Linked DNA regions of Zymomonas mobilis subsp. pomaceae ATCC 29192. The protein of the gene in region 1 interacts with the protein of each later gene in a pairwise test. Links are inferred from orthologs where the notes say so. Each region holds a gene or a part of one and is shown on either strand. Other genes may lie near its edges.

Region 1 (16,791 bases):
CGGATGCCTGAATGTCTCTTTTTACCCGCCTGTTTAAATTCATGTCCCATGACATGGCGATTGATCTTGGAACCGCTAATACTGTTGTTTATCTGCGTGGCCGCGGCATTGTTTTGAACGAGCCTTCTGTGGTGGCTATTGAAACTTTAAATGGCGTTAAGCGGGTGCGTGCTGTTGGTAATGATGCCAAACTAATGATGGGGAAAACCCCCGATAGCATTCAGGCTATTCGTCCGATGCGCGATGGCGTCATTGCTGATATTGATGTTGCAGAGCAGATGATTAAGCATTTTATCCAAAAAGTGCACGGAGGAAAGGCACGTCCGTGGCGTTTTCCTGAAATCGTCGTCTGTGTACCATCAGGCTCCACTTCTGTGGAACGGCGGGCTATTCGTGATGCGGCCTCTAATGCAGGGGCTAGTCAGGTTTTTTTGATTGATGAGCCAATGGCGGCCGCGATTGGGGCAGAAATGCCCGTTACCGAACCGATCGGGTCTATGGTTGTTGATATAGGCGGCGGCACAACCGAAGTGGCAGTGTTGTCTTTGCGCGGCTTGGCTTATACTACCTCTGTCCGGGTTGGCGGCGATAAAATGGATGAAGCGATTGGCTCTTATGTCCGTCGTAATTTTAATCTTCTGATCGGAGAAGCTACCGCTGAACGTATTAAGAAGGAAATGGGCACCGCTCGTATGCCCGACGATGGCATTGGTATGACGATCAGTATTAAAGGTCGTGATCTTGTTAATGGTGTCCCAAAAGAAATCCAGATTAATCAGGCTATGATTGCCGAAGCTTTATCCGAGCCTGTGGCGGCTATTGTCGAAGGTGTCCGCTTGGCGCTTGAAAATACGGCCCCAGAACTGGCCGCCGACATTGTCGATCAGGGCATTGTTTTAACGGGGGGCGGTGCTTTACTTTCTGGATTGGATACTGTTTTACGTGAAGAAACCTCATTACCTGTTACTATTGCGGATGATCCTTTGACTTGTGTTGCCATGGGAACAGGACGGGCGCTTGAAGATCCAACTTTCAGGGCTGTTTTACAAACAGCCTGAGTTTATACGATGAGATAAGGGGTCTTTTCCTGCATGGCACCGCCTCGCTTTCGTAATTCCGGTTTTTCTAGGCGGGCGCAACTAGGCTTATTTACCAGTTATGTCTTTGCTATCGGGGGGATCATTGCTGCCGCGGTAATGCTGATACTATCGAATGTTTATCCTGATAAATATAATGGGGTTATCGGCTTTATCACAGACTGCACCAGTCCCTTGTCACGTTTTGGTCATGGGGTCGTGACAATTTTGCATAACAGCAGGGATGGCATTGCCGATTATATCAATGCTGGGAGCCAAAATCGGGCACTAAAAGCGAATATTGAAAAATTAAGGCCACAGCTTATTGAAGCGCAGATTTTAAATGCGGATAATATCCGTTTAAAGCGTATGCTGAATTTAGTGGATCATACCCCTATGCGGGTAGCGGTGGGGCATGTCATTGGTTCTCCTCTAACGACCAGCCGTCGTACTGCTATCATTGATCTTGGTTCTTCCTCAGGCGTCATCACAGGGATGCCGGTGCGCTCTTCAGAAGGCTTGGTTGGCCGCGTTTTAGCTACCGGTCATTTTTCTGCCCGTATTTTATTATTAGTTGATTCATCCAATACCCTTCCTGTTAAAATTGTTCGTTCGGGTGTCCCTGCCTTAGCTTCGGGAAGAGGGGATGGTTTATTAGATATTCGTCCGCTTATTGCAGGACAGTCGCCTTTTCAAATAGGCGATTTATTAGTGACATCTGGTACTGGGGGGATTTACCCGCCGGATATACCTGTTGCGATTATATCAAAATTAAATAGCGATGGGGCTTTTGCGTTACCTACAGCAAACCCCGCGCGTTTAGATTATATTATGGTTGAAAAGATATTCGAGCCAGATGCGCCCCCTGAACAGGTCACGATGGGTAAAGCTATATCTCAAAAACAGAGTAGCCATAAAAAATTGCCCAAGGATGGGAATACTAAGGCCGTAACGCAATTATTGGCGGTCGAGACGCCTGTATCTGCTACCGCTATATTTAAGCCGGAAATAGCCCCACTGGACAAAAGTAAAATGCAGCCGCATTCGAGCCTACCTCAGGCAACCATAGGCCGATAATGATACCCCTTATCGAAAAAGATCAAACATTAAGTTGGTTACCTATAAAAGCACAAATAACACCGCTTATTATGGTTTTATTCGCTAGCCTGCTAGAAACCGGCCCCTTGGTATCGGTTTTACCCTTATTACCTTCTTTTGGTCTGCTCGTCGCTTTGGGATGGCGGCTTTTACGGCCAGAATTATGGCAAGCATGGATCGCTTTACCCTTAGGGATGAGTAACGATCTGATTAATGGGCAGCCTTTGGGGATCTCGATGATTTCATGGACAATATGCTTTTTGGCATTTGATATTATCGATAATCGTTTAGTCTGGCGAAATTATTGGCAGGACTGGATTTTTGCATCCTGTGCTATTATTTTTTGTACCTTATTTTCGCTGTTTATGACCAGCTGGATAATAAAGGGACATACAATATTACTTATACTTTCCATTATGCCAGAAATATTGATTTCTATTCTGTTATTTCCTCTTGTCGAAGCCCTCTGTGCTATCGTCGATCGGTGGCGCTTGGCCGTGTAAAAGATTTTAAAAATTAAGATAAATCATAGTAATTATACTTGGCTAGAGGCAGTAACAGGTAATATAATAGCAAAATTTTTGCTGTATTTTTTAATGCCAGTAAATATTTTCAAGAGAGTTGTCTTTATCCTGAGCTCTCATACTCTCTGGATTGCTTTTTGTGAAAAATCGTAGCCGCCTTATCACCCAGCATTCGCTTGGTTACACATTTTCCCGCCGCTCTTTGGTATTAGGCGGTTTACAACTCGCAACAGGTGGATTGCTGGCTGCTCGTATGGCATGGTTGTCTATTGCTGAAAATGAACGTTATCGTTTAATGGCAGAAGATAATCGCGTCCAAACTGTTATGATTCCTCCTCGGCGAGGCTGGATTGTCGATCGTCACAATCGTCCTATGGCGATTAACCACACTGATTTTCGGGTCGATCTTATTCCTGATCAAATACAAGATAGAGAGCGGGTTATTATCACCCTGACAGAACTACTTAATCTGTCTCAAGATGACCTTGACCGTATACGGGAAGATTTGAATAAAGCGGCCGGGTATCAACCTGTGCCTGTTGCCGAACATTTGGATTATGAGCATTTTGCAGCTATTTCTGTCCGGCTACCAGAAATGGCAGGCGTTGCCCCCCAAAGAGGTTATGCTCGTTATTATCCTGAAGGTGCTGCTGTTGGACATTTAATTGGGTATGTGGGTTCGGCTACCACAGAAGATTATAAAAAGACCCACGATCCTTTGCTCATTACCCCCGGTTTTAAATTGGGTAAGCAGGGACTAGAAAAAACTTTTGATGATTACTTACGAGGCGTTCCCGGAGCAAGACGATCCGAAGTAACTGCAAAAGGCCGTCTGGTACGTGATCTTGAAAATAAACCTGACCAACCCGGGAAAAAATTGCCTCTAACGATTGATGCAGGTTTACAAAGCTATGCAGCCCGTCGGATTGGCGATAATAGTGCCGCGGTTGTTGTTATAGATACCGAAAACGGGGATATTTTAGCACAGGTCTCTATGCCCTGTTTTGACCCGAATGATTTTGCGGATGGGATCAGCCATCGTGAATGGCAAAGTCTCTCGGAAGATGATCATCATCCCTTGATTGATAAAACGGTTGCCGGACTTTATCCGCCCGGATCTACTGTAAAGCCGATGAATGCCCTAGCGCTTTTAGAAGCCGGGGTTGATCCGCATGAAACGGTTAACTGCACGGGTAGTTATCAGCTTGGAAATAGCGTTTTTCATTGCTGGCGTCGTCATGGTCATGGCCCTGTCAACATGCATACGGCTATTACCCAAAGCTGTGATGTCTATTTTTATCATATGGCGCATAGGGTAGGGATGGACCCTTTGGCGGATATGATGCGGCGGTTGGGCTTGGGAGCCAGCTATCATTTGCCTTTAGGGTCTGAACATTATGGCACGGTTCCTGATCCGGCATGGAAATTAAAAAAATATCATCATAACTGGACCGCGGCGGATACACTTAATGCCTCAATCGGGCAGGGGGATGTTTTAGTTAATCCCTTGCAATTGGCCGTAATGGTCGCAAGATTAGCCTCAGGCAAACAGATAATGCCGCGTTTAATCATGTCTTCCAAACCGCCGATTATTACAGGTTTAGGTATTAATGAGGCGCATCTAGATATTATTCGTCAGGCTATGCGGGACGTTGTTAATGGAGGCGGAACTGGCGGGGCTGCAAAATTATTTGTTCCTAATGTAGAGTTAGCCGGAAAGACCGGAACAGCGCAAGTTCGGCGAATATCTATGGCAGAACGAGATAGAGGGGTCCTTAAAAACTCTCAGTTGGCTTGGCGTATGCGTGATCATGCTTTGTTTGTTTGCTTTGCGCCCGTGGGTAACCCGCGATATGCTGCATCGGTGGTTATAGAGCATGGTGGACATACGGATTCTGCAACTGATGGCCCCGCTATTGCGCGTGATGTTTTAACCTATTTGTTTGATCCTGACCGCGCTATGGCAACGTTAAATGCCCTTGAGACCTCTTGGGGCGGGGATCTTGCTACCAGAATGCGCATAAGGGCTGAGGCTTTACATGCGTCCTCTTCAAAACCGGCTGAAACTCCGGAGAAATCCTGATGTTGTCTATGGTACCAACCCCATTACGCCAATTGCCTTGGGGATTACTTTTGCTGGTCATAGCGATCGGTAGTTTTGGTCTGGTTATTCTTTATTCTGCGGGGGGTGGAATGCATCCATGGGCTCTTAATCAGGGGCTCAGGTTCATTTTTTTTATTTTTGTTTCAGTAGCTATTAGCCGAATTGATCAAGATTTTTTAAAAAAAACAGCATGGCCTCTGTATGGGGGGTTGCTTCTTTTATTAATTGCTGTCGAATTATTTGGTTTTGTGGGCGGCGGAAGCCGACGTTGGCTTAATCTCGGTATCTTGACGCTTCAACCTTCAGAATTAATGAAGCTCGCCATTATTTTAGCTATTGCCCGTTTTTATGATTTACTACCCGCGGGTGAAACAAGAAGTTTTTCGGCGATGTGGCCTGCTGCTGTACTTGTGTTAGTGCCCGCTTTTTTAGTGGCTATTCAACCGGATTTGGGAACCGCTTTGATGATTATTGGCGGGGGGCTTATTGTCACTTTTTTGGCGGGGCTCCCTCTTTGGTTATTTATTGGAGGTGGGGCAGCTATTGCTGCGTTGGCCCCTTTTGCCTTCTTTTTTTTGCTTCATGATTATCAGCGTAATCGGGTGTTAATTTTTTTAACCCCTGAAAGTGATCCTTTGGGGCGAGGGTATCATATAAGCCAATCTAAAATTGCAATTGGATCGGGTGGGGTTTTTGGCAAGGGTTTTCTTAATGGTACACAAAGCCATCTCGATTATTTACCAGAACGTCATACCGATTTTGTCTTCGCTACAATGGCAGAAGAATGGGGATTAATTGGTGGGTTGTTTATTATTGTAAGTTTTATGCTGATCATTAACTGGGGGATGCGGGTTGCTTTTAATGCGCCTTCACGATTTGCCAAGCTGACGGCAGCCGGTCTATCGACTACCATTTTTTTCTATGTTGCGATTAATCTGGCCATGGTGATGGGCTTGGCACCTGTGGTCGGTATTCCGCTGCCTTTGGTCTCTAATGGCGGCTCTGCTATGATGACCGTTATGATTTGTTTGGGATTATTAATGGCGATTGATCGCTGGACGCGCTTCCCTAAAAGAGGTTTTTAATATTTTACTATTTGTTTTACATGGTTAATTTCAAATAATTGAAATTAACTTATGATTTATTCAATAGAATTCAAAAAATGTCCACAAAAGATAACAAAACATATTATCTATATTGTTTTTTTTTAGAATTTAACACTATAGGTTTAATAGTAAAAATTTAAGTTATCTTATTTTTTTACTTTTATTCTTAAAAATCATAAATGGAAAATAATATTACAGATGAAGTTGATCTACAATATAAGCTTCGTTTTTGGTTTAATTATAACCCCATCTTCTCTTTATGCCGCGGACAGCGGTTCCTCTTCAGATAAACAGCAATGGTATACAGGTTCATTATTATCGCCTGCCGGTGCCCTTCGTCAGGGTGGCGTGACGATTGAGCCTTATATTTCCTATAATCGACCCATTTATAATATAGATGCTTTTGGTCATAAGTCACCGACTTATGGAGGAACCCAAAGTGTTGTGAATACAACCCTCATGAAATATGGGATTACCAACCATATAAGTGTACAGCTTCATCCTCAATTTCTTTATAAATGGAAGTCAAGCTATGGTAATGGCGGTGGTCAGCCGCGAATAGGTGATTTGCCGCTGGATATTATTTGGCGGTTTGTTGACCCTGATCCTAATCGTTTTATTCCAGCTGTCATGTTTTTTGGCGGTGTATCCTTTCCGACCGGACGTTATGACCATTTGAATACGACAAAAACGAATGCTGGTGGGAATGGCAATTATGTTTTTAGGGCAGCCTTGGTTACCCAATCAACCTATAAAATAGCCGGCCATGCCCTACGCGCGCGTACTTGGGCTACTTTTCGGCGTTCTCTGAATGAAGCCGAAATCCATGGTATTAGTGGCTATGGGACAAGTAAGGATTTTCTAGGACGTGCGCAAGCGGGTATGAATGGGCAAGGGGGTGTTTCTCTTGAATTTGGTATAAATCAACGCTGGGTTCTTGCTTGTGATGTTGCGCGTAACTGGTCTTATGGTTCCAGAGTAAAAGGGTATAATAATCTTACTTATATTGATAAAACAGGCGATGGCTCGGGGGATTGGGTGGTAGCGCCTGCTATCGAATATAACTGGTCTCGCCGTTATGGTATTATCGCCGGTGTATCGACCCCTTTTTGGGGACGTAATACCAATGAAAGTCTGTCAGGGCAGGTCGCTTTTGATATGGTGTTTTAATTACCGTTTTTTAGGTGAAAAGCCCAAATTAAAGAAGCCAACTGATGGAGAGTGCTTGTTTAGGTCATAGGGCGTTATCATATGTTTTCTATGACCATAGAGATTCGCACCACCCTTGATGAACCAGAAAATCGGCCCGATTTTGTGCCGCATCGGCCAGCGCGTCCTGAAAAAACGGAACCTTCTAAACCATTTCATTTGGTTTCGCCTTATGATGCGGCAGGTGATCAACCCGAAGCTATCTCGGAATTATGTCGCGATATTAATGCCCATGAACGGGATCAGGTTTTATTAGGGGTAACGGGTTCTGGTAAGACTTTCACCATGGCGAAAGTCATTGAAAAATTGCAGCGTCCAAGTTTAATATTAGCGCCTAATAAAATTCTGGCAGCCCAACTCTATGGGGAATTTAAGCGATTTTTCCCCGAAAATGCCGTTGAGTTTTTTGTTAGCTATTATGACTATTATCAGCCCGAGGCTTACGTCCCGCGCACAGATACTTACATTGAAAAAGATAGCGCGATTAATGAAGCCATAGATAGAATGCGCCATGCGGCGACCCGTTCGCTATTAGAACGGGATGACGTGATTATCGTGGCCTCGGTTTCTTGCCTGTATGGTATTGGTTCCGTTGATACGTATTCATCTATGACTTTTCGCTTATTTAAAGGGCAGATCGTCGATCAGCGTGAAATTATCCGTCGGTTGGTGGCCTTGCAGTACAAGCGTAATGATCTTGCCTTTGGGAGAGGGTCTTTTCGTGTAAGCGGTGATACGCTGGAAATATTTCCGTCACATTATGAAGATATGGCATGGCGAATTAGTTTTTTTGGAGATGAAATTGAAGAAATTTCCGAATTTGATCCATTAACGGGTGCCAAAATTGCCAAACTGGATCAGATTAAAATTTATGCCAATTCTCATTATGTGACCCCTGAACCGACATTAAAGGCAGCCAATAATGCGATCCGTCGAGAATTGGATAATCGTTTGCACGAATTTCAAGCGGAAGGTAAGTTATTAGAAGCCCAAAGATTAGAGCAGCGCACCGAATTCGATCTTGAGATGATGGCGGCCACAGGGGCTTGCTCTGGCATTGAAAATTATTCCCGCTTTCTTACCGGACGTGCGCCGGGTGAACCCCCTCCGACTTTATTTGAATATCTTCCTGATAATGCTTTGTTATTTGTGGATGAAAGTCACCAAACTGTCCCGCAGATCAATGGGATGGCGCGGGGAGACTTTCGCCGTAAGACCACTTTGGCTGATTATGGCTTTCGTCTGCCTTCCTGTATCGATAACCGTCCACTCCGTTTCGAAGAGTGGAATGCCATGCGTCCTCAGACCATCTATGTTTCAGCAACACCCGGTCCATGGGAGTTAGAACAAACGGGTGGTGTCTTTGTCGAACAAGTTATTCGTCCCACAGGTCTTATTGACCCTGTGATTGAAGTGCGTCCCATTGAAGAGCAAGTCGATGATTTGATCAATGAAGCTAAAAAAACAGCAGAAAAAGGATGGCGCTCTTTAGTAACGACATTAACCAAAAGAATGGCTGAAGATTTGACGGAGTATATGCATGAAGCAGGTTTAAAAGTGCGTTATATGCATTCTGACGTTGAAACAATTGAGCGTATCGAGCTTATCCGCGATCTGAGATTAGGCGTTTATGACGTTTTAATCGGTATTAATCTGTTGCGTGAAGGTTTGGATATTCCCGAATGTGGGTTGGTCGCGGTATTGGATGCCGATAAAGAAGGTTTTTTACGCTCTGCAACATCTTTAATCCAGACTATTGGAAGAGCTGCTCGTAATTCAGAAGGTCGTGTTATCCTTTATGGTGACAAGATTACAGGTTCGATGGAACGCGCTATTGCAGAAACAGAGCGACGCCGTGAAAAACAGATCGCATGGAATGTTAGCCATAATATTACCCCTACGACAGTACAGCGTCAGGTCGACGATATTGTAGGTCATTTTGGGATAGTAGAAGAGACCAATGTGGCTGAAGAAAATACCCTGTTGGATACTCAACAAATTGAAGTCCGTATCGCCGAGATTGAAAAGCAGATGTTAGAAGCCGCTGCTGATCTTGAATTTGAGAAGGCCGCTGAATTAAGGGATGTGTTAAGACAATTAAAACGCCAACAATTAGGCTTACCTTCTGAAAAGGCTTCCGAGAAGCAAGGCCGATCTGAAGCGGGTCGCCCTGGAACACGTAAAACGCGAAGTGATAAAGCGAAAGAGACTAAGGCGGCGAAACAAGCCAAGCAATATGCAGGTAAAAAAGTCTTGCGTTCCAGAGGTCATTGACCCTGTCAGTCTGAAATCAGATCAGACTATCCCTTAATTTTTAAAGGCTGTCGGCGTGGTTTTTCACAGAAAAATCATTTTTACCGATAGCCTTTTATTTTGTCTTGTTATTCCATAGGAAGCTTGAGAAAGCATTGCGCGGTATGCCTTTATATCTTGCAGTAAAAGCTACAATGACAGAAGAACAGCGCGCTCAAGCGTAAGGGCGTCAGCTAGAAAAGGAATTGAACGTGACAGAGGCGGTAGCCAAAGAAGAAATATCCCATCCGCGTTTTACCTTTTCTATAACGGCGCGCGATGGAAAAGCACGCACGGGTAGCATCGCAATGAAGCGGGGTGTCATTCGTACGCCTGCTTTTATGCCAGTCGGCACAGCGGCTACGGTGAAGGCTATGAAACCCGAGGCGGTAAGCGCTACCGGCGCTGATATTATTCTCGGAAATACATATCATCTTATGCTGCGGCCCGGGGCAGAACGATTGGCTAAATTAGGCGGATTGCATCAATTTATGGGATGGGATCGCCCTATTCTGACGGATAGCGGCGGTTATCAGGTGATGAGTTTATCCTCTCTTACCAAAAAGAGTGAAGAAGGGGTTACCTTTAAAAGCCATCTGGATGGTTCCCGCCATATATTGACCCCTGAACGCTCAATCGAAATTCAGCGTTTATTGGGTAGTGATATTGTTATGGCCTTTGATGAATGTACGCCCTATCCGGCCACGCCCACCTTGGCTGCATCCTCTATGGAGCGTTCCATGCGTTGGGCCAAAAGATCGCGGGAAGCCTTTGATAAGAATAAAGACCAATCCGTCAATTCTGCTCTGTTCGGTATTCAACAAGGCTCTGTGTTTGAAAATTTACGCAAGAAATCCGCTGATGCTTTGGCCGAAATCGGTTTTGATGGGTATGCTGTCGGGGGATTAGCCGTCGGTGAAGGTCAAGAAGCGATGTTCCGCGTGCTTGATTTTTCTGTTCCTATGCTACCTGATGACAAGCCGCATTATCTGATGGGCGTCGGGAAACCCGATGACATTGTGGGTGCCGTTGAACGGGGCATTGATATGTTTGACTGTGTCCTGCCCACACGTTCAGGCCGTAATGGACAAGCTTTTACATGGGATGGCCCGATCAATATTAGAAATGCTCGTTTTGCAGAAGATATGAAGCCCTTGGACAGCAGCTGTCATTGTGTTGTTTGTCAAAAATGGAGCCGGGCCTATATTCATCATCTTATCCGCGCGGGTGAAATTTTGGGAGCTATGCTGATGACAGAGCATAATATTGCTTTTTATCAACAGCTTATGCAGGGATTACGAATGGCTATTGAAGAAGGGCGTTTATCTGATTTTGCTACCGCTTTTCGTGCGCGTTATCGGGCTAAAAACAATTAGCTATTTCTTACTATGTTGAATGAAACTCTTTTATAAAAGTCGGACGCGCCTTCTCTGACTTTTATAAAAATTGAGATGATTTTAACCTAGCCTTTGTATTTCTGATGAGCTTCGTTAAAGCGTAGGATTATGAGTGAGGATCCCGATCTTTTTTCCGCTATATCGTCTCAAAATCAGACATTATCTACTATTTCACCTGAACGCTTAACATCGGATCAGGCTACTTTCGAATTGGAGCGACTAGCTACATTAATTCGCCATTATGATAGGCTTTATCATGACCAAGATTCCCCGGCTATTTCTGATGGGGAATATGATGCTTTAGTGCTGCGTAATCGTCTTATTGAACAGAATTTCCCTAATTTAACGAGGCCAGATTCCCCTAGTAAGCGTATTGGGACACGCGCGACCTCTCGTCTTCCTAAAATTGCTCATTCTATCGCTATGCTGAGCCTTGATAATGGTTTTTCAGATAAAGATGTGGGTGATTTTTTAGACCGCATTCGGCGTTTTCTTCGCTTAGGTGCGCAAGAACCGGTAGCTTTAACGGTTGAACCTAAAATTGACGGCCTTTCCTGTTCTCTCCGCTATGAAAAGGGAAGGCTTACCCAAGCGGTAACGCGAGGCGACGGTATCATCGGAGAAGATGTTACGCCTAATGTTCGGGTTATTAATGATATTCCTGAAACTCTAGCGGGTTCCACATGGCCGGAGGTCGTGGAGATCAGAGGCGAAGTCTATATGACAAAAGCTGCCTTTTCTGATCTCAATCAACGGCAATCAGAAGAAAATGGAAAGCTATTTGCCAATCCTCGAAATGCTGCGGCCGGTTCTTTACGACAGTTAGATCCGAATATTACCGCGAGGCGGTCACTTCGCTTTTTAGCCCATGGTTGGGGAGAAATATCTGATTTTCCTGCCGACACGCAATACGGTATGATGCAGGCTATTAAAAGTTATGGTCTGCCTGTCAGTGATCTTTTGCTGTGCTGTCATTCACTGGATGAAATGTTACAGCATTATCATAAGATAGAAGCCCATAGAGCCGATATGGATTTCGATATTGATGGGGTGGTTTATAAAATTGATCGACTTGATTGGCAAAGCCGTCTTGGCTTTTCTGCCCGTGCCCCCCGTTTTGCTTTAGCTCATAAATTCCCTGCGGAAAAAGCGCAAACAACGCTCTTAGATATTGATATACAGGTAGGACGAACGGGTGTTCTGACCCCTGTCGCTAAATTGGAAGCGGTGACCGTAGGGGGGGTCGTGGTTACTTCTGCAACGCTTCATAATGCAGATGAAATTAAGCGACTAGCTGTTCGTCCGGGAGATCGCGTGCTTATTCAGCGTGCGGGTGATGTTATTCCCCAAATTGTTGAAAATTTAACACCTGAGGTTAATCGGGAGGATTGGCATTTTCCTTCAACTTGTCCTGTTTGTCATTCACTGGCAAAACGGGAAGAAGGGGAGTCCGCATGGCGTTGCACCGGTGGTTTGATATGTCCGGCTCAGCGTGTGGAACGCTTACGTCATTTTGTATCGCGGACGGCGTTTGATATTGAAGGCTTGGGGTTAACCCATATTGAGAGTTTTTTTGCCGATAAATTGATAGTAACACCCGCAGATATTTTTCGTCTTCATAAACGACGTGATACGTTAATAAATCGAGAGGGCTGGGCAGAAGTTTCAGTGAACAATTTATTAGCGGCTATTGAAAATCGTCGTGTTATTTCTCTTGATAGATTTTTATATGCCTTAGGCATTCGCCATATTGGTGTGGTTACAGCTAGAGATTTTGCTCGACAGTATCATGAATGGGATGCCTTTTCAAAAATGATAGGGCAGCTTAAGAGTATGCGTAACATATTATTACCATCTCTCATTGAAACTGAAGAAAAATATCGAAAAAGAGTTGCCAAAGAACTGACTGGATTTGTTAATATTCCTAATATTGGGAATAAAATAATTCAGAGTTTGATTGCTTTTTTCTCGGAAAGCCACAACCAATCTGTCGTTGATGATCTGCTGCTCGAAATCGAGGTCAAATCTGTCCATTTTCAGCAACAATCCTCCCCGCTTGCAGGAGAAGTCATTGTCTTTACTGGAAGTTTGGAAACCCTGTCCCGCGAAGAGGCCAAACGGCAGGCTGAGACTTTGGGGGCCAAAGTTGCCGCTTCTGTCTCGCGCAAAACAAGTTTTGTTGTCTGCGGAAAAGCAGCAGGTTCTAAACTTTCTAAGGCAGAAGCGCTTTCAATTCCTGTTATTGATGAAATGAAATGGCAAAAAATTGTTAAAAACAATGGTCATATATCTGTTAAAACTGAATAAATGAAAAGTTATTCTTTGAAATTTATATCTAATTTTTTTTCATTTTTGGTATTTTAAATTTTTTCTTAAAAAAAATATAAAATTTTTTACAATATATTTAGAGTATTTCTAGATAAAAAAATAGTTTTACTTGTAGTTATCGCAATCGATCAAAAGTAAAAAAATGATCGTCCGTGATCGACGCAAATATTGTTCCAATAATGATAAGGAGGTTTCAAAATCAGTTTAATAGGAGTAACTCGTAATCAGTCCATCGCTAAGGATTCGGTTTTATCTATGTTATGTGGCGGGAAACTAAAATAAGACTGCGACATATCAAAGCCGATACTCAGCTGTTGTAAGATGTTTTTAGATATAAGGCGGGAGAGGAATCGCCATGAGTTCAGAAAGTAGTCAAGGTCTAGTCACGCGACTAGCCTTAATTGCCGCCATTGGCGGTCTACTATTTGGTTACGATTCAGCCGTTATTGCTGCGATCGGTATACCGGTTGATATTAACTTTATTGGTCCCCGCCATCTGTCAGCTACCGCTGCCGCCTCCCTTTCAGGGATGGTGGTTGTTGCTGTCTTGGCAGGTTGTGTTGTTGGTTCATTAATTTCCGGTTGGATGGGTATCCGTTTCGGACGTCGTGGCGGTCTGCTTATTAGTGCAGTCTGCTTCATCATTTCTGGATTTGGTGCCGCTACAACGGGATTGACTGGTGATATTGGCTCAGCATTGCCAATTTTTTGCTTTTTCCGCTTTTTAGGTGGTTTTGGTATCGGCATCGTTTCGACGTTGACTCCAACCTATATTGCTGAAATTGCGCCTCCTGATAAGCGTGGTCAAATGGTATCTGGTCAACAGATGGCCATCGTAACCGGCGCTTTAACGGGTTATATCTTCACATGGCTTCTGGCCCATTTTGGTTCTGTTGACTGGATCAATGCTAATGGTTGGCGTTGGTCACCTGCATCTGAAGGTATAATTGCTGTTGTCTTCTTACTGTTACTGTTAACGGCTCCTGATACACCGCATTGGTTGGTCATGAAGGGCCGCCATTCAGAAGCAAGTAAGATTCTGGCTCGCTTGGAACCTCAGGTTGATCCTAGTTTAACGATTCAGAAAATTAAAGCTGGCTTTGATAAGGCTTTGCAAAAAAGCAATTCAGGTTTGTTTGCTTTTGGCGCAACCGTAATCTTCGCTGGTGTTTCAGTCGCTATGTTCCAGCAACTTGTCGGTATTAATGCTGTGCTTTACTATGCACCGCAAATGTTCCTGAACTTAGGTTTTGGTGCTGATACCGCATTACTTCAGACGATTTCAATTGGCGTTGTGAACTTCGTATTCACCATGATTGCGTCACGCATTGTTGACCGCTTTGGTCGTAAACCGCTTCTTATTTGGGGTGGTATCGCCATGGCTGTTATGATGTTTAGCTTAGGTATGATGTTCACATATCATATCGGTGGCGTTTTGCCTTTGGCTGCTATTCTTCTTTACATTGTTGGTTTCGCAATGTCTTGGGGGCCGGTCTGCTGGGTTGTCCTGTCAGAAATGTTCCCGAATGCTATCAAAGGTTCCGCTATGCCTATTGCGGTTACCGCGCAATGGATCGCCAATATTTTAGTTAACTTCCTGTTTAAAATTGCGGATGGTGATCCCGGTTTAAATCGGACTTTCAACCATGGTTTCTCTTACCTTGTGTTTGCAGGATTAAGTATACTCGGCGCTTTAATCGTCGCACGCTTTGTTCCTGAAACGAAAGGACGGAGCCTGGAAGAAATCGAGGAGATGTGGCGCTCCTAAAATAGTTAAGTTGCTTTGGCTGAATTCTTTTATCTTTTTTTAGATAAGTCTTAACCGATTATACTTTCTGTTTTGGGCGGTAGTATGAACGAAGCGTAAGCGCTAAAAAATAGATGCAAAGGATTCGGCCTCTGTTTTAAGGACGAAAATAATGACGAATACCGTTTCGACGATGATATTATTCGGCGCGACTGGCGATCTTTCACAGCGTATGCTGTTGCCGTCGCTCTATGGCCTTGATGCTGACGGATTGCTGGCAGAAGATCTTCGTATCGTTTGCACCTCCCGTAGCGATTATGATACTGATGGCTTCCGTAATTTTGCTGAAAAAGCGCTTGATCGTTTTGTAGCCCCTGATCGGCTCAATGATGAAGCTAAAGCAAAATTCCTGACTAAACTTTTCTATGACACGGTAGATATTACTGACCCTACCCAGTTCGGAAAGTTAGCTGAACTCTCTGGTCCGGTTGAAAAAGGTATCGCCATTTATCTTTCGACTGCACCTTCTTTATTTGAAGGCGCAATCGCTGGTCTTCAACAGGCTGGTTTGGCTGGTTCCACGTCACGCTTGGCGCTTGAAAAACCACTGGGTCAGGATCTGGCTTCCTCTGATCATATCAATGATGCCGTATTGAAAGTTTTCTCTGAGAAACAGGTCTATCGTATTGACCATTATCTTGGAAAAGAAACTGTTCAGAACCTTTTGACGCTGCGTTTTGGTAATGCTTTATTTGAACCGCTTTGGAATTCAAAAGGCATTGATCACGTCCAGATTAGCGTTGCTGAAACGGTCGGTTTAGAAGGCCGCATCGGTTATTTTGATGGCTCTGGTAGCCTTCGTGATATGGTTCAAAGCCATATTCTTCAGCTGGTCGCCTTGGTCGCTATGGAACCGCCTGCTCACATGGAAGCTACCGCTGTCCGTGATGAAAAAGTAAAGGTCTTCCGCGCTTTACGTCCTATTAACAACGATACCGTCTTTACCCACACGGTTACCGGACAGTATGGCGCTGGTGTTTCTGGTGGCAAAGAAGTAGCCGGTTATATTGAAGAACTGGGGCATCCGTCCGATACGGAAACCTTTGTTGCTATCAAGGCCCATGTTGATAACTGGCGTTGGCAGGGTGTTCCTTTCTATATTCGTACGGGTAAGCGTTTACCTGCTCGTCGTTCTGAAATTGTGGTTCAGTTTAAGCCCGTCCCGCATTCTATTTTCTCGTCAAGCGGTGGCGTTCTTCAGCCGAATAAATTGCGTATTGTTCTTCAGCCAGATGAAACCATTCAGATTTCTATGATGGTAAAAGAGCCGGGTCTTGACCGTAATGGTGCCCATATGCGCGAAGTATGGCTAGATCTTTCTTTGACCGATGTATTCAAGGATCGTAAGCGTCGTATCGCTTATGAACGTCTGATGCTTGATCTTATCGAAGGAGACGCCACTTTATTTGTGCGTCGTGATGAAGTCGAAGCACAATGGACTTGGATTGACGGAATTCGTGAAGGCTGGAAAGCGAACAGCATGAAGCCGAAAACCTATGTTTCTGGAACATGGGGCCCTTCTGCTGCTATTGCTTTAGCTGAACGTGATGGAGTAACTTGGTATGACTGATCTACACTCGACTGTCGAAAAGGTTACCGCCCGCGTTATTGAACGCTCGCGGAAAACCCGCAAAGCTTATCTGGACTTGATTCAGTGTGAGCGTGAACATGGTGTCGATCGCCCGAATTTAGCTTGTGGTAACCTGGCTCATGGCTTCGCTGCGATGGGACAAGATAAAGCCGCATTACGCGACTTTAACCGCATGAATATCGGCGTTGTTACAGCTTATAATGATATGCTGTCAGCGCACGAACCCTATTACCGCTATCCAGAACAGATGAAAGTGTTT
Region 2 (15,222 bases), 810 kb from region 1 along the record:
AAGTAGTTCGCGAAAATATTATTTTTACGACTACTTTCTATTACTTTTGCGTTCTTTTGGCTCTATTCTTAAGGTCCTTAAAAAGGATCTTTGATGTTGAGGAATATAAGATATTAATCTTATATTCCTTCAATAACCGGAAGCCGCAATAGCAATATGTCTATCAGTTTTATCAGATCAAGAGGGCTCACTTTAAATTTTCAGCATAAAGCTATTCTAGTGAAGCTTACTCTGTCTCTGAACAAGCCAACATTTCCCTACTCGTCCTAATGGCTGTCGGCAAGGCGGTTAGCTATTTATAAATATGCATTTTTTATATCAATACTTATGCAAATTATGAAAAAGTTTGTTTTCTTTTATTAAGATTATTTAAACAATAGGAAGGGAATTCTTTTCTATTGATAAAGTTACAAATCGCTCTCTTTGTAATAATATTTTAATTTTTATAATAATTTAAAGTTTTTAATTATAATTAAATTTTTCAAAAAGATTGTTTTAAAACAGAAAGGTTTTCTACCTTTCTCACCAAGGCGAAATTACAGAAAATTTTTTCTCCATAACGGTTCTAAGTCAACAAGACTTTTTTAGGATATTGCCCTTAAGATTAATCCCATAAGATTTTGGTTTTATACCGGTTCCGTTTTTCTAATGAAGGGCACAATTATCCCTTAATCCTTAATTTTAGGGCAGATTGAAGGCTATAGAATTGGGTAAGATAATGAACTGACATTACGGTTATTAAATTTTGATACCGTTTAACGGTCAGTTTGAAACATTACTTTTATATTAAAGGGAAGATGCGGGGTAGCGGTAGCTTGAGGAGGAGGGGGGGAAGTGCTACCGCCACCCGCTCTGTCGAAATAGGCATATTCCGCTCTAATAAAAATAGAAAAATAAGAAAATTATCGTTTCCATTTTTGATATGATAATTTTTTATGGTCTCGAAAAAATAATTTTATATTTTTTGTTTTTTGCATGATAGTAAAAAAAAATTTGTAAAAATTTTTCTTTATTTTTTCATATGCTGAAAAATAAATCGCTACATTCAGATAAAAACAAATAATTAATCAAATATCGCGCTTTTATCATAGATTTATATCTAATCCCCCATTACGATTTTTGAGGAAGGCTATTTTTTGACAACACAAAAACGCTCAAAAAATAGTATTGTTTTGGAAACAATGATCCAACAGGGGGGATCCGTTTTTATGAAATATCATCTGTCACTTTTAGCAATAGCAACGGTACTTGCGGGGCACGTTCAAGCCGCCCCGGCAACTAATAGTGCGCCGCAACCTACCGCGATTGTAGACACTATCCCATCCCCGATTGATAAGCCCTATCTCGGCGTCATTAATCTTAATGTCGATGCAATAGATACGCATCGGGGTATTTTTCGAGTGACGGAAACTTTGCCAGTCCAGACGGGTCCCTTGACTTTACTTTATCCAGAATGGCTGCCGGGGCATCATAGCCCATCAGGCCCGATTGAAATGTTAGCGGGTTTAGTCGTTATCGCTCATAATCAGGTCATTCCATGGCAGCGTGATCCAGTGGATGTCTATGCTTTCCATTTGAATATTCCTGAAGGCGTTACCCAGATTACGGCAGAGTATCAATATCTTTCCCCGACGGCTCAAAATCAAGGTCGGATTCAGTCCACGCCAGAAATGGCTAACCTCCAATGGAATACGCTTGCGCTTTATCCTGCGGGTTATTTTACGCGTCAGATACAGTTTCAGGCTACCGTTACTTATCCGACGGGCTGGAAGACCGCGAGCGCTTTGGAAATCAAAGGCCTTACGCCTGATGGGCAGTCGCCTAATATTATCCAATATCAGCCCACGGATCTGGATACCTTGATTGATTCCCCTGTTATGGCAGGGCGTTACACCCATACTGAAACCCTTGCGCCCGGTGTGCGTCTCAATCTTATTGCGGATAAGCCTGAAGATATGGCGATAACCGATAAGCAATTAGCGGCTCATCGCAATTTGATAACCCAAGCGGTCAAACTTTACGGGGCGCAACATTATAGCCATTATGATTTTTTACTGGCTTTGTCTGACAAGCTTGGGGGCATCGGCCTTGAACATCATCAGTCTTCAGAAGATGGGGAAGGACCGGATTATTTCACTAAATGGGATAAATCGGCGGTTGGTCGGGATTTACTTGCGCATGAATATAATCACAGTTGGAATGGTAAATTCCGGCGTCCGGCTGATCTTTGGACACCAGATTATAGAACCCCCATGCGTGATAGTCTGCTTTGGGTCTATGAAGGACAGACTCAATTCTGGGGTTATGTTCTTGCCGCGCGCTCTGGCTTATGGCAGCAAAAAGATGCCTTGGAAGCGTTGGCGTTAGTCGCTGCGACCTATGATAATCGCGCTGGTCGACGTTGGCGTCCTGTAGAAGATACAACCAATGATCCGATCATCTCGCAACGCCGCCCTAAAGCGTGGTTAAGCTGGCAACGTTCAGAGGATTACTATAGCGAAGGCCAGTTAATTTGGTTGGATGTTGATAGCCTGCTTCGCCAGCAAACGCATGGCAAACATTCTCTTGATGATTTCGCCAAAGCTTTTTTCGGTATGCGTGATCGTGACTGGGGCCAATTAACCTATAATTTTGATGATGTCGTCAAGACCCTGAATGATATTATGCCCTATGATTGGGCTTCCTTCTTTAATCATCGTTTAAACGAGCGTTCTACTCATGCACCCTTAGATTGGATCGCACGGGGTGGGTATCAATTAGTCTATAAGGATGAAGCGACAGATTGGATAAAGGGGGTCGAAAGTGCTCGTCATGCCACCGACTTATCTTTTTCGTTGGGTCTGACCGCTTCGGATAAAGGTAAAATATCGGGCGTGATGTGGGATAGTCCAGCCTTTAACGCAGGCCTTACTGTCGGCAGTGAATTAGTAGCGGTAGATGAACACGCTTTTTCAGCGGATCTTTTAAAAACCGCGATTAAAAATGCTAAGTCAACAAAAACCCCTATCAAATTGCTGGTTAAACAGGATGACAATTATCGGGAGGTTTCTATCCCTTATTATGAAGGTTTACGTTATCCTCATCTTGAGAAAATCGGTAAAGGCGATAGCAGTCTAGAGGCTCTGTTAGCGCCTAAAGCCTGATCGCGGCATAAATATCGGTATTTTAAAATAAAAGGCAGTTAGGCAAAACAGCGTTATTCCGATGCTTGCCTGACTGCTTTTTCAGTCTTATTAAAATGATGTGAATGGCTCTTCTTCTCTTCGTCTGTATTTAGACATTTCCGCATTAGTCGGTAACTGGAATGTCCTTAACCGGATAACAGCTGGTGCTTGTGGTGCCGCTATTAAGGCCAACGGATATGGTCTGGGTGCCCAATCTGTTAAAACATATTTAGCGCAAGCCGGTTGTCGTGATTTTTTCGTTTCTAGTTGGGATGAAGTCCGCAGACTGGGGTCATTGGACTCTGGACTTTCTCTATCCGTTCTTCATGGTCTGCGGGAAGAAGATTTAAGCTACGCTTTATCTGTCAATGCACGTCCTGTTTTATGTAGCCCTTCTATGATTCAGCGTTGGAAAAACTATGCCGCAGATCGTCCCTGCGATGTCATGGTTGATACGGGCATGAATCGGTTGGGTTTGACCATGGAACAAGCCGCTTCAGGCCTATTGGAAGGTTTGAAAATTGAAAATATGCTTAGCCATCTGGCCTGTGCTGACGAACCCGATCACCCGCTTAATCAGAAGCAATTAATCCAGTTTCAGATTCTTTTCACCAAAAAGCAGGCTAAGCGCTATAGTCTGGCTAATTCAGCCGGTCTTTTTTTAGATTCAGCTTATCATTTTGATTTAGCCCGTCCGGGTCTTGCGCTTTATGGTGGTATCCCGTCTCCCAAAGCCGAGGGCGTCATAAAGCCGGTCGTCAGTTTGTCAGCGCAAGTTATTCAGGTTAAAGACGTAACAAAAGGCGACAGTATCGGATATGGGGCTTGTTTCACCGCTTCTGAAAAGATGCGCGTTGCGATTTTACATATTGGCTATGCTGATGGTTATTGGCGGGCTTTTTTTCAAAAAGGACAAGCTGTAAAAGAGGGGGTTCCTTGTCCAGTTGTAGGGCGGATTTCAATGGATATGATTACTGTAGCGCTCCCCGAAGGTCTGGCTGTACAAGAAGGGGACTGGTTCTCAGTCGATTTTGCCCTACAAAAGGCCGCTGAACAAACTGGTCTATCGCAATATGAATTGCTGACTAGCCTCGGTGATCGTTATCAATCTATTTGGCACCACCCATGACGCTGGAAACAGAAAATATACCCGTCCCTTCAAGGAGAAGAACAGCGTTGCTTTTTCCCATTCAAAGCCTTGCCGCCATTGGACGATTTTTTATCGGTCTTTTAGCAACTGTTGGGCGGGTAACCTACTTTGCTATCACCATCATTTTACGGGGATTATTGCCGCCCTATTATCCGGGCCGTTTTTTAAGCGAATTTTTTGAGATCGGTTGGAATTCTTTACCTGTTGTCGCTCTAACCGCTGTTTTTACCGGATCAGCCTTGGCACAACAGGTTTATTCTGCCGCTAGCCGTTTTTCTGCCCAATCCACCGTTCCGGCGGCAGTCGTCATTGGTATGGTTCGGGAATTAGGCCCTGTATTGGTAGGTTTAATGGTAGTAGGTCGGGTGACCTCTGCCATAGCCGCAGAAATAGGGGCCATGCGTGTTACTGAACAGATTGACGCGATGGAAACGCTTCACACCGATCCTTATCGTTATCTGTTAGCCCCTCGCTTATATGCTGCTGTTATTGCGCTTCCTTTTTTAGTGATGTTGGCGAATATCATTGGTATTTTTGGCGGCTATTTGTTGTCTATCGGCAAATTGGGATTCAATCCTGAAAATTATCTGAAGGTAACCCGTAATTTTCTAAAAGCCGAAGATATTCATATGGCGTTGGTCAAAGCCGCCGTATTCGGTTTTTTAATGGCCTTACTGGGATGCTATAACGGCTTTTTTGCGCGTGGTGGTGCTGTCGGGGTTGGACGGGCGACGACAAGAGCTGTGGTCAGTGCCTTTATTATGATCCTGTTTTCTAACCTTATGATTACCCTGTTCTTTTTCGGATAATAATTTTTATGGATAACGCACATCCCCTGATCCGAATTCGTGGACTGAAGAAAGCTTTTGGTGATCATGCAGTGTTGCGAGGGATAGATCTTGACGTAGAAGCTCGTCAGTCCGTTGCCATTATCGGCCAGTCAGGCAGCGGAAAATCCGTAATGCTCAAAAATATATTGGGCTTGCTTACCCCTGACAGTGGTTCGATCGAGATTGCTGGGCAAGAAATTCAAAATATGTCCCCGCGTCAGCTTTCCGAAATGCGGTCGCGGATTGGGATGCTCTTTCAAGGGGGTGCATTATTTGATTCCTTACCTGTCTGGCGCAATATTACTTTTGCTATTACACGCGGGCATTGGCGAGAAACGGCCAAAATGCAAAAATTGGCCGCCAGCTATCTAGAACGCGTGGGGCTGGATGATCGAATTTTGAACTTGCGTTCTGGTGAATTATCGGGGGGAATGCAAAAACGGGTTGCTATTGCGCGGGCTATAGCTTCCAAGCCAGAAATTTTGCTTTTTGATGAGCCGACTTCAGGCCTTGATCCGATCCGATCTGATGTGATTGATGATCTTACCCTCAGCCTGGTAAAAGAAAATGGTATGACTGCCGTTACGATTACCCATGATATGGCATCAGTTTGTAAAATTGCTGATAAAGTGGCGTTCTTACATGAAGGGCGTATAATCTGGATGGGGACAACACAAGATTTACGGACAACGAGTAATCCCTATGTCCGTCAGTTTTTTGATCGTAAAGCCGAAGGGCCTTTACACTAAACCCCTTAAAAACGTCATAGGCTTGCCCTTAAAGCTATTTTGAAAATACCTTACATTAAGGACAAGCCTTTTGCGGTTAGGCTTTTACTAGCATGCGTTTTAAATATCGTCCGGTATAGCTTCGGGATTCTTGGGCTACTTTTTCAGGTGTGCCCACCGCTACAATTTCACCCCCGCCGGTGCCGCCTTCCGGCCCAAGGTCGATCAACCAATCGGCGGTCTTGATGACATCTAAATTATGCTCAATTACGACAACACTATTGCCTTGGTCGACCAAGGCATTCAGCACTTCCAGTAATTTTCGGACATCTTCAAAATGAAGACCTGTGGTCGGTTCATCTAGAATATAAAGCGTGCGTCCGGTCGCGCGTTTCGATAATTCTTTGGCTAGTTTTACGCGCTGGGCTTCCCCCCCTGAAAGGGTTGTCGCTTGCTGCCCTACTTTAATATAACCAAGTCCCACCCGTGCTAACATCGCCATTTTGTCACGGATAGCAGGCACTGCATCAAAGAATTCGACCGCCTGATCTACTGTCATGTCAAGCACATCCGCAATAGATTTGCCTTTAAATTTAATCTCTTGGGTTTCGCGGTTATAGCGCGCGCCATGGCACACATCACAAGTAACATAGACATCTGGCAGAAAATGCATTTCGATTTTCTTGACACCATCCCCTTGGCAGGCCTCGCACCGCCCGCCTTTAACATTAAAGCTAAAGCGACCCGGCTTATAACCGCGTGCCTGCGCTTCGGGCAGATGGGCAAACCATTCCCGAATAGATGTAAACGCACCCGTATAGGTCGCCGGATTAGAGCGGGGCGTGCGCCCGATTGGGGATTGATCAATATCAATAACCTTATCGAGCTGATCTAACCCTGTGATTCCTTTGTAAGGGCCGCTAACTAACCGGGCGCCGTTCAATTCACGCGCCGCCGCGGTATAGAGTGTATCCAACGTCAGACTGGATTTTCCTGATCCAGAAACCCCTGTAATGCAGGTAAAGGTTCCCAGAGGAATAGCGGCAGTCACATTCTGAAGGTTATTGGCAGTTGCACCCTTAATGGTCAATTTATGCCCATTACCCTTACGCCGTTTTTCCGGTACGGCGATTTCGCGCCGACCTGATAAATAAGCCCCTGTTAGACTGCGTTTACACTCGATAATATCTTGTGGCGTTCCGGCGGCAATAATATCCCCACCATGTTCACCGGCACCCGGCCCCATATCAACCACATAGTCCGCCAGACGGATCGCATCTTCGTCATGTTCGACCACTACAACCGAGTTTCCGAGATCGCGTAGTCTTTTTAAGGTTTCCAGCAAGCGGTCATTATCGCGTTGATGTAACCCGATTGAAGGTTCATCTAAGACATACAGCACACCCGAAAGGCCGGAACCGATCTGGCTCGCCAGACGAATACGCTGGCTTTCTCCGCCAGATAAAGTGCCAGAAGCACGATCAAGACTTAGATAATCGAGCCCGACGTTATCTAAAAATCCTAACCGCTCAATAATTTCTTTTAAAATGCGTTCTGCAATTTGGTTTTGGGAAGCGGTTAACTTTTCGGGTAATTGCCGGAAAAAATCTAACGCCGGTTTGACCGTCAATCGAGTGACGTCATAAATATTATGCCGATCAATCAGCACCGCGAGGGCTTCGGGACGCAACCTTGCCCCATGACAGACTTCACAAGGGGCCGCTGATTGATAACGGCTGATATCCTCGCGCACGCTTTCACTGTCGGTTGAGGCAATCCGTTTTTCTAAATGACGAATAACCCCATCAAACGGCTTATTAATTTCATAAAGCTGTGTGCCTTCCATAAAACGCAATTTAACAGCTTCACCTTCACTGCCGTAAAGGATGATATTTTGCACTTTCTCGGGCAGATTTTTCCAAGGTGTATCCAGCGAGAAATTATAATGCCGAGCTAAGCTGGCTAAGATTTCCATGTAATAAGGGCTGGGCGGTGTGCTTCTTGCCCAAGGCATAATTGCGCCTTTTTTGAGAGACAAGGATTCATTTGGAACGATCAACCGCACATCAAAATAAGGTTTTTCACCTAAACCGTCACAAGCCGGACAAGCGCCTTGCGGGGAATTAAAAGAAAAGAGGCGTGGTTCTATCTCGGGGATTGTAAAGCCGGAAACGGGGCAAGAAAAATGCTCTGAAAATAACAAAGCTTCAAAACCACCCCCGTCCGCCGGTTCAATAACAGCAATACCGTCTGCTAGTTTTAAAGCCGTTTCTAAAGATTGAGCCAAGCGCGTTTCAAGGCCTTCCCGTATAACTAAACGATCAACAACGACGTCTAGGCTGTGCTTGCGCTTCTTATCAAGTTTTGGAGTCTCTTCGATCAGATAATATTCACCATCAATGCGAAGCCGCGTAAAACCGGATTTTTGCCATTCGGCAATTTCTTTACGGTATTCTCCTTTCCGTCCTCGAATAACGGGGGCCAGCAAATGCAACCGGCTTCCTTCGGGTAAAGCCATTACACGATCAACCATCTGACTGACGGTTTGGGCGGTGATCGGTAATCCTGTGGTGGGGGAATGGGGAATCCCAACTCGCGCCCATAACAAGCGCATATAATCATAAATTTCAGTGACGGTTGCGACTGTAGAACGCGGATTTTTGCTGGTCGTTTTTTGTTCAATAGAAATGGCAGGGGATAAGCCTTCGATGTGATCGACATCAGGCTTTTGCATCATTTCCAGAAACTGGCGAGCATAAGCGGACAGCGATTCTACATAACGCCGCTGCCCTTCAGCATAAATCGTATCAAAGGCTAAACTAGATTTCCCAGATCCTGAAAGACCTGTCATGACTACTAGTTTATTCCGTGGAATATCAATCGAGATATTTTTGAGGTTATGTTCGCGGGCGCCACGAATAGAAATAGTAGAGAGCATGACGGGCAATGATCCTATGGTTTAAGGAATCCTGTCCGGTAATACCGGTATAAATCAGGCATGGGAAAAGAAGAAATGGATATTCACCCTTTGTTCTACAAGAGGCATTCTTTATTCAACAGAAGCTATAGAGAAGAGATAAATCCAGAGTGAAATTTTATTCCAAATATTAAAAAGGAAAGACTTTATCTGGGGGTATATTGGTTTCTATTGGCAGAATAAGAATGCCAAGGATAAGACGGATAGAAAAACTGTTTATCTAAATGATTGTAATCATGATTATATCGGAAGGGGTTATGATTATACGGATTATAGCCATGGTTATAGCCGGTATAACTATAATGCGGTGTATAGCCTGATCGGTTATAATGAGAACTATATCCAGAACGGCTATAACCGCGTACATAGCCGGAAGAGGCATAGTTACGCATGATACCCGATCTTCTATAGCGGTAAGAAGAATGGGCAGACGCCTCAATCTGAAAAGAAGTGATCATAGCGGCAATCAGTGAAATGCCGGACACCCATATTTTAAGCATTTCATCTTCTTATTTTTGATTCTTTTTTTTGATAAAAACAGGGATTAAGCGGCACTTAAATACTTGTTTAAAAGCTTTTAATAGAGCCGTTTAATCCCTATATTTATAATTAAGCCGGATCGGAATTAAGCTGAATATAGCGATCAAGCCCCATAAGTTTAATCAAATTCAGTTGTGTTTTGAGGAAATCGATATGATTTTCTTCGGAAACCAGAATTTTTAGGAATAAGTCACGTGAGACAAAATCCTGAATGGTTTCAGCATAAGAAATAGCTTCCCGTAGATCGCTGACAGCTTTTTCTTCCATTTTTAGGTCATTTTGTAAAACAGCTTCGACCGTATCGCTGACAAAAATGGTGTCATAACGCTGTAAATTAGGTATGCCTTCCAGATAAAAGATACGCTCGATTAACCAGTCTGCGTGGGTTCTTTCTTCGACTGATTCTTCAGCTTCTTTTCTGGCTAATACCGAAACGCCCCAATGCTCTAAGGTGCGTGCATGCAGAAAATACTGATTGATGACCGTTAATTCATTCGTCAGCTGGCGATTAAGATAATCGATAATTTTAGGATCTGTAGCCATAGACTTTGCCTTCCTTAAACTTATTTATTAAACAATAGAGTTTGGTTAGCTTATTATATTAATATTTTTTTGGAAATATTATTATTTTATACTTTTAGTGATCTCTGTAACGGTCAGGATTTCTGAAACTTTTTAGGATTTTAGGTGATTATATCCCGTCTTTCTCTTACTAATTTCCGATCTCACGCGCATACAACGGTCGAAATGGGTGCCGGATTAGTCATTCTGACAGGCGAAAACGGGGCTGGAAAAACCAATATTCTGGAGGCTATTTCTTTGCTGTCACCGGGACGAGGTTTGCGGGGAAGTGCCCTTTCTGATCTTATCCGTCGGGAAGGGGATGGCGGATTTGCTATATCGGCCCACATCCAAAGCGAAACGTCTGCCTTGACCACAGAACCTATTACTATAGGGGTTGGATTACCCACAGAATTACCTCAAAACCGCCGTATCAGAATCAATGGTGTGCCGACTTCGGCTAATCGTTTATCGGAATGGCTGGGGATATTATGGCTTACTCCTGCTATGGATAGGCTTTTGGTCGAGGGCGCTTCAGGACGTCGTCGTTTTCTGGATCGATTAACCCTTACCCTTTTTCCGGCTCATGCGCGTTCCTATACACGGTATGAAGCGGCCATGCGTCAACGTAATCGTCTGTTAGCGGATGAAAAAGGCTATGACCCGTTATGGCTTGACGGATTAGAGCTGGCCATGGCCGAGCCGGCTGCCGCTATTATAGAAGCCCGTCACCGATGGATGACGGAGTTGACAGAAAAAATAGCCACACAACAAAGCGGGCCCTTTGCACGCGCCTTATTAACGCTACAGCATGGATTACCAGAGGAAGCTGGGCTTGAAAATGAAGGTTTTTTTGAAAATAAGGCTGACTTAACGGCTTACTTACAAAAGATATGGCAACAAAGTCGGGCCCGTGATGCCACTATAGGACGCAGCTTCTATGGCCCCCATCGGGCAGAAATGATCGTTACACATCATGCCAAAAATATGCCCGCTTCTCAAACATCAACTGGGGAACAAAAGGCATTATTAATTGGGCTTATTTTGGCACAAACCGCGCTGGTAACTGAAAAAAACGGTCAGCCGCCGATATTGCTGTTAGATGAGGTCGCTGCTCATCTTGATCCTTCACGCCGAGAAATCTTATTTGATCGTCTAAGGGATATTGGCGGCCAAGTATGGATGAGCGGAACCGAATCATCTCTTTTTGAAAAGGCAGGTAACACAGCTCATTATTTTCATCTGACAGGACAGAATATTATCACACGGTAAAGTCGGATAAACACGGCGACCTTCCCGAAAGTATAGCTGTTTTTGTTTAGGCTTTTATAAAACAGCCTTTTCCCTTTAAAAACAGCTGGCTTTTGCTTGGGTTATTAACAACGGACAGCTATAAGAAGATATGGCAACATCAACACAGAATAACGATTATGATGCAGGCTCTATCAAGATTCTGCGTGGGCTCGATGCCGTCCGCAAACGGCCCGGTATGTATATTGGCGATACTGACGACGGATCAGGCTTGCACCACATGGTGTTTGAAGTATCCGATAATGCTATAGATGAGGCATTAGCCGATTATTGTGATTTGATAAAAATCACTATTTATAATGACGGTTCCGTATCGGTTGAAGATAATGGACGGGGCATTCCAACAGGTATTCATCCAGAAGAGGGCGTTTCGGCGGCGGAAGTCATTATGACCCAACTTCATGCCGGTGGTAAATTCGATAACAATACCAATAGTAATGCCTATAAAGTGTCGGGCGGTCTCCATGGGGTCGGGGTTTCCGTTGTTAATGCGCTTAGTGAATATCTTGAATTAACGGTTTGGCGGGATGGTTTTGAGCATAGTATGCGTTTTGAGCATGGTGTGGCTGTCAAACCCTTGGAAATTGTTGGCGAAGCAGCCGGTAAACGGGGCACTAAGGTGCGTTTTTTACCTTCACCTGCGACCTTTAAAATTACCGAATTTGATTTCAGTAAATTAGAGCATCGTTATCGGGAACTTGCCTTTTTGAACTCGGGTGTTCGGTTACAACTGACCGATACGAGACCAGAAGAGCCTAAGACAGTCGAGCTTTTCTATGAAGGCGGTATCGCCGCTTTTGTGAAATGGTTGGATCGGGCAAAAACAGCTTTAATTCCTGAACCTGTCGCTATTCAAGGTGACCGTGACGATGTCGGTATCGAAGTTGCCCTTGAATGGAACGACAGTTATTACGAACAAGTGCTGTGCTTCACTAATAACATCCCCCAGCGGGACGGCGGTACGCATCTTGCCGCTTTCCGTGCAGCGTTAACCCGCACTTTGAATAACTATGCTGAAAAATCGGGCTTTTTGAAAAAAGAGAAGGTTCAGCTGACCGGCGACGACATGCGGGAAGGGCTGACGGCTATTATTTCGGTCAAGTTACCCGATCCGAAATTTTCTAGCCAAACGAAGGATAAGTTGGTTTCTTCCGAAGTCCGTCAACCGCTTGAAAGTTTGATGGCGGATAAGCTGGCCGAATGGTTGGAAGAAAATCCGGCCCATGCCAAAACGATCGTGCAAAAGATCATTGATGCCGCGGCGGCGCGTGAGGCGGCCAAGCGTGCCCGTGAATTAACGCGTCGTAAAGGGGTTATGGATATTGCATCCTTACCCGGAAAATTGGCAGATTGTCAGGAACGCGATCCGACAAAATCAGAATTATTTATTGTGGAAGGGGATTCGGCAGGCGGTTCCGCTAAACAAGGCCGTAACCGTCACAATCAGGCGATTTTACCATTAAAAGGTAAAATTCTGAATACGGAACGCTCCCGTCTCGATCGTATGTTGTCTTCTAAAGAAGTCGGCACGCTTATTCAGGCGCTTGGAACGGGTATTCGAGATGAATTTAATCTTGAAAAGCTCCGCTATCATAAAATCGTCATTATGACGGATGCCGATGTTGATGGGGCGCATATCCGAACCTTGTTGTTGACCTTTTTCTATCGTCACATGGCACCCATTATTGAAAATGGTCATCTTTATATCGCGCAACCTCCACTCTTTAAGGTAGCCCGTGGTCGTTCTGAAGTTTATCTGAAGGATGAGGCTGCGCTTGATAGCTATCTGATGGAAGGTGGCATCAGCAGTATGATGCTTCACACTGGTGAAGGTGACCGTTCTGGAAATGATCTTCAAAAGCTGGTCGAACATGCGCGCCGGATGCGATTATTAATGGGATACGTCTCCAATCGCTATGATACGACGGTTGTCGAAATGGCCGCTTTATCGGATGCGCTCAATCCGGCTCTTTCTGAAGATGCTCGCACCGAAGCGATGCAGAAAACAGCAACCCTGCTTGAACGAAGCGATGCTGAAGGTCGGGAATCTCGCTGGTCAGTAGAGGCTATTCCAGAAGGTTACTTGTTCCGGCGTTTATGGCGTGGTGTTACCGATGCGCATCTTTTGGATTGGAATTTCATTCATTCCTCCGAAGCCATAAAAATGCATGGTCTAGCTTTGGAACAAGCCGAAACCTATGCAAAGCCAGCCCGCTTGGTCGCGTTAACAGCGCAAACTGATCCATTGGCTGGACGGGACATCTTCCGCCCTTCTCAACTTTTTGATGCTATCTTGGCGATTGGCCGTAAAGGTCTGACGATTTCCCGTTATAAAGGGCTGGGCGAAATGAATGCCGAGCAATTATGGGAAACCACGTTAGATCCTGCCAACCGTTCGATGTTAAAGGTTGAGGTCGCACAGGCCGATGTCGCGGATGAAATTTTCTCGCGGTTGATGGGGGATGTTGTCGAACCTCGCCGAGATTTTATTCAGCAAAATGCGCTCTCAGTGGCTAACCTCGACGTTTAAAATCAGATAATTTTTCAAATGTGAAAAGCCGATCTCACACCAGATCGGCTTTTTTTATTATTTCGCTTTTATGGCAATGAGATGAAACATGAATTTATCCTCTGATCCATTATTAAGCTGTTTTGTGCCCGTTATTGATGCCGAAACCGAATTGTTGATTTTGGGTAGTTTACCGGGAGAAGCCTCCCTAAAACGGGGGCAATATTATGGTCATCCTCGCAATCAATTCTGGCGCTTAACAGGCGACATCCTCGGTTGTAACTTGGTTGATCTTCCTTATGAGGCGCGCTTAATGACGCTTCTTAAACATCATATCGGTCTTTGGGACGTTATTGCGACGGCTAAAAGACAGGGTAGTCTTGATGGTGCCATTCGGGAAGCTACCCCCAATCCTTTGGTCTCGCTTATAGAACGCTTACCACAGCTTAAACTTATTGCGTTTAATGGTCAGAAAGCCGCTTCTCTGGGACAAAAGACATTGCAAAAAGCCAATATGGCAGCGCTGCCTTGCAGTGTTCTTCCCTCTAGCAGTCCTGCCCATGCCATCGCCTATGAACGTAAAAAAGAAGTATGGCTAAGGGCCGGTGCTTTCGTTTTTGATCGGGGAAAACAAAAAGGCAGCATCTGAATGAAAATGCTGCCTTTTTTATAGAGATTTTCGAGAGTGCGCTTTAAGCTAAACTTTTTTCTGTAAGACATTCTAAGAAGACAACGTCCAGACCATCGCTGATCGGCTCAAGATCATGAACCAGCTTTTGGAAATGGGGAGTCGCACCATGTTCACCAATCGCAGCGTTGTTAGCCCAACGTTCGATAAAGACGAAATGACCTTTATGTTGAAGGTCTTTGTGAACGTCATATTTCACATTACCCGCCTCAGCACGAGAAGGGGGTACCGCCGCCTTCATGATTTTTTCGACCTCGGCCTCATGGCCTTCTTTCGCCTGCACGGAAGCAACAATATCTATTGCATTTGTCATCGTATTTTCCTTCAATAACAAGGACGCTTTACCATAAAAGCTGTCCTAAACTCTAAACTTTATTGTAAATAAGGCGCTAATAAAGACAAATCAGCAGGCGACAAACGGTCTTTAGCGGTTTTTGCCTGATGCCAGAAAGGATAGGGCAATGGCTGTTGACTGACCTTATCCAAGCAAGCCTTTTCGTCATTAGAAAGCTTTACCTCAGCCGCTTTTAAATTAGAGTTTAACTGCTCATCCGTTCTTGCGCCAATAATGACAGAAGTCACCGCAGGATTAGATAACAACCATGCCAAGGAAATTTCAGCGGGTGAAAGCTTCCGTTCTTCTGCAATTTTTACCAATACTTCGACGATGTCGTACAATTTTTCCTGATCATATACCGGCGGCTCACCCCATTTGGTCAGTTGGCGGCTACCTTCAGGCGGCTTTTGGTCTCGACGGTATTTTC

Evidence for each region.
Region 2: the proteins of uvrB (region 1) and uvrA interact in binary tests that used the Escherichia coli proteins (3 or more experiments, as listed by UniProt). The link is inferred for Zymomonas mobilis subsp. pomaceae ATCC 29192 from one-to-one orthologs.

Annotation. Positions count from the first base shown.
Region 1 is NC_015709.1:944,756-961,546, reverse strand. Bases 6,861-9,779 are described here. They hold uvrB (excinuclease ABC subunit UvrB), read left to right. Parts: upstream 6,861-7,168; coding sequence 7,169-9,391; downstream 9,392-9,779. Other genes in these bases: tgt (tRNA guanosine(34) transglycosylase Tgt), read left to right, coding at 9,622-9,779; ZYMOP_RS04305 (hypothetical protein), read left to right, coding at 6,861-7,078. Outside these bases: ZYMOP_RS04330 (rod shape-determining protein), read left to right, coding at 12-1,058; rod shape-determining protein MreC, read left to right, coding at 1,092-2,153; rod shape-determining protein MreD, read left to right, coding at 2,153-2,677; mrdA (penicillin-binding protein 2), read left to right, coding at 2,838-4,781; rod shape-determining protein RodA, read left to right, coding at 4,781-5,887; more of ZYMOP_RS04305, read left to right, coding at 6,107-6,860; more of tgt, read left to right, coding at 9,780-10,785; NAD-dependent DNA ligase LigA, read left to right, coding at 10,915-13,113; ZYMOP_RS04285 (sugar porter family MFS transporter), read left to right, coding at 13,490-14,902; zwf (glucose-6-phosphate dehydrogenase), read left to right, coding at 15,054-16,511; edd (phosphogluconate dehydratase), read left to right, coding at 16,504-16,791. UniProt on the Escherichia coli protein: The UvrABC repair system catalyzes the recognition and processing of DNA lesions. A damage recognition complex composed of 2 UvrA and 2 UvrB subunits scans DNA for abnormalities.
Region 2 is NC_015709.1:1,759,730-1,774,951, forward strand. Bases 5,770-9,195 are described here. They hold uvrA (excinuclease ABC subunit UvrA), read right to left. Parts: upstream 8,811-9,195; coding sequence 5,970-8,810; downstream 5,770-5,969. Other genes in these bases: ZYMOP_RS07865 (ABC transporter ATP-binding protein), read left to right, coding at 5,770-5,893; ZYMOP_RS07875 (hypothetical protein), read right to left, coding at 8,996-9,195. Outside these bases: ZYMOP_RS07850 (M61 family metallopeptidase), read left to right, coding at 1,209-3,143; alr (alanine racemase), read left to right, coding at 3,244-4,293; ZYMOP_RS07860 (MlaE family ABC transporter permease), read left to right, coding at 4,290-5,123; more of ZYMOP_RS07865, read left to right, coding at 5,132-5,769; more of ZYMOP_RS07875, read right to left, coding at 9,196-9,349; bfr (bacterioferritin), read right to left, coding at 9,459-9,932; DNA replication/repair protein RecF, read left to right, coding at 10,077-11,222; gyrB (DNA topoisomerase (ATP-hydrolyzing) subunit B), read left to right, coding at 11,353-13,791; ZYMOP_RS07895 (DNA-deoxyinosine glycosylase), read left to right, coding at 13,880-14,419; ZYMOP_RS07900 (putative quinol monooxygenase), read right to left, coding at 14,463-14,771. UniProt on the Escherichia coli protein: The UvrABC repair system catalyzes the recognition and processing of DNA lesions. UvrA is an ATPase and a DNA-binding protein. A damage recognition complex composed of 2 UvrA and 2 UvrB subunits scans DNA for abnormalities.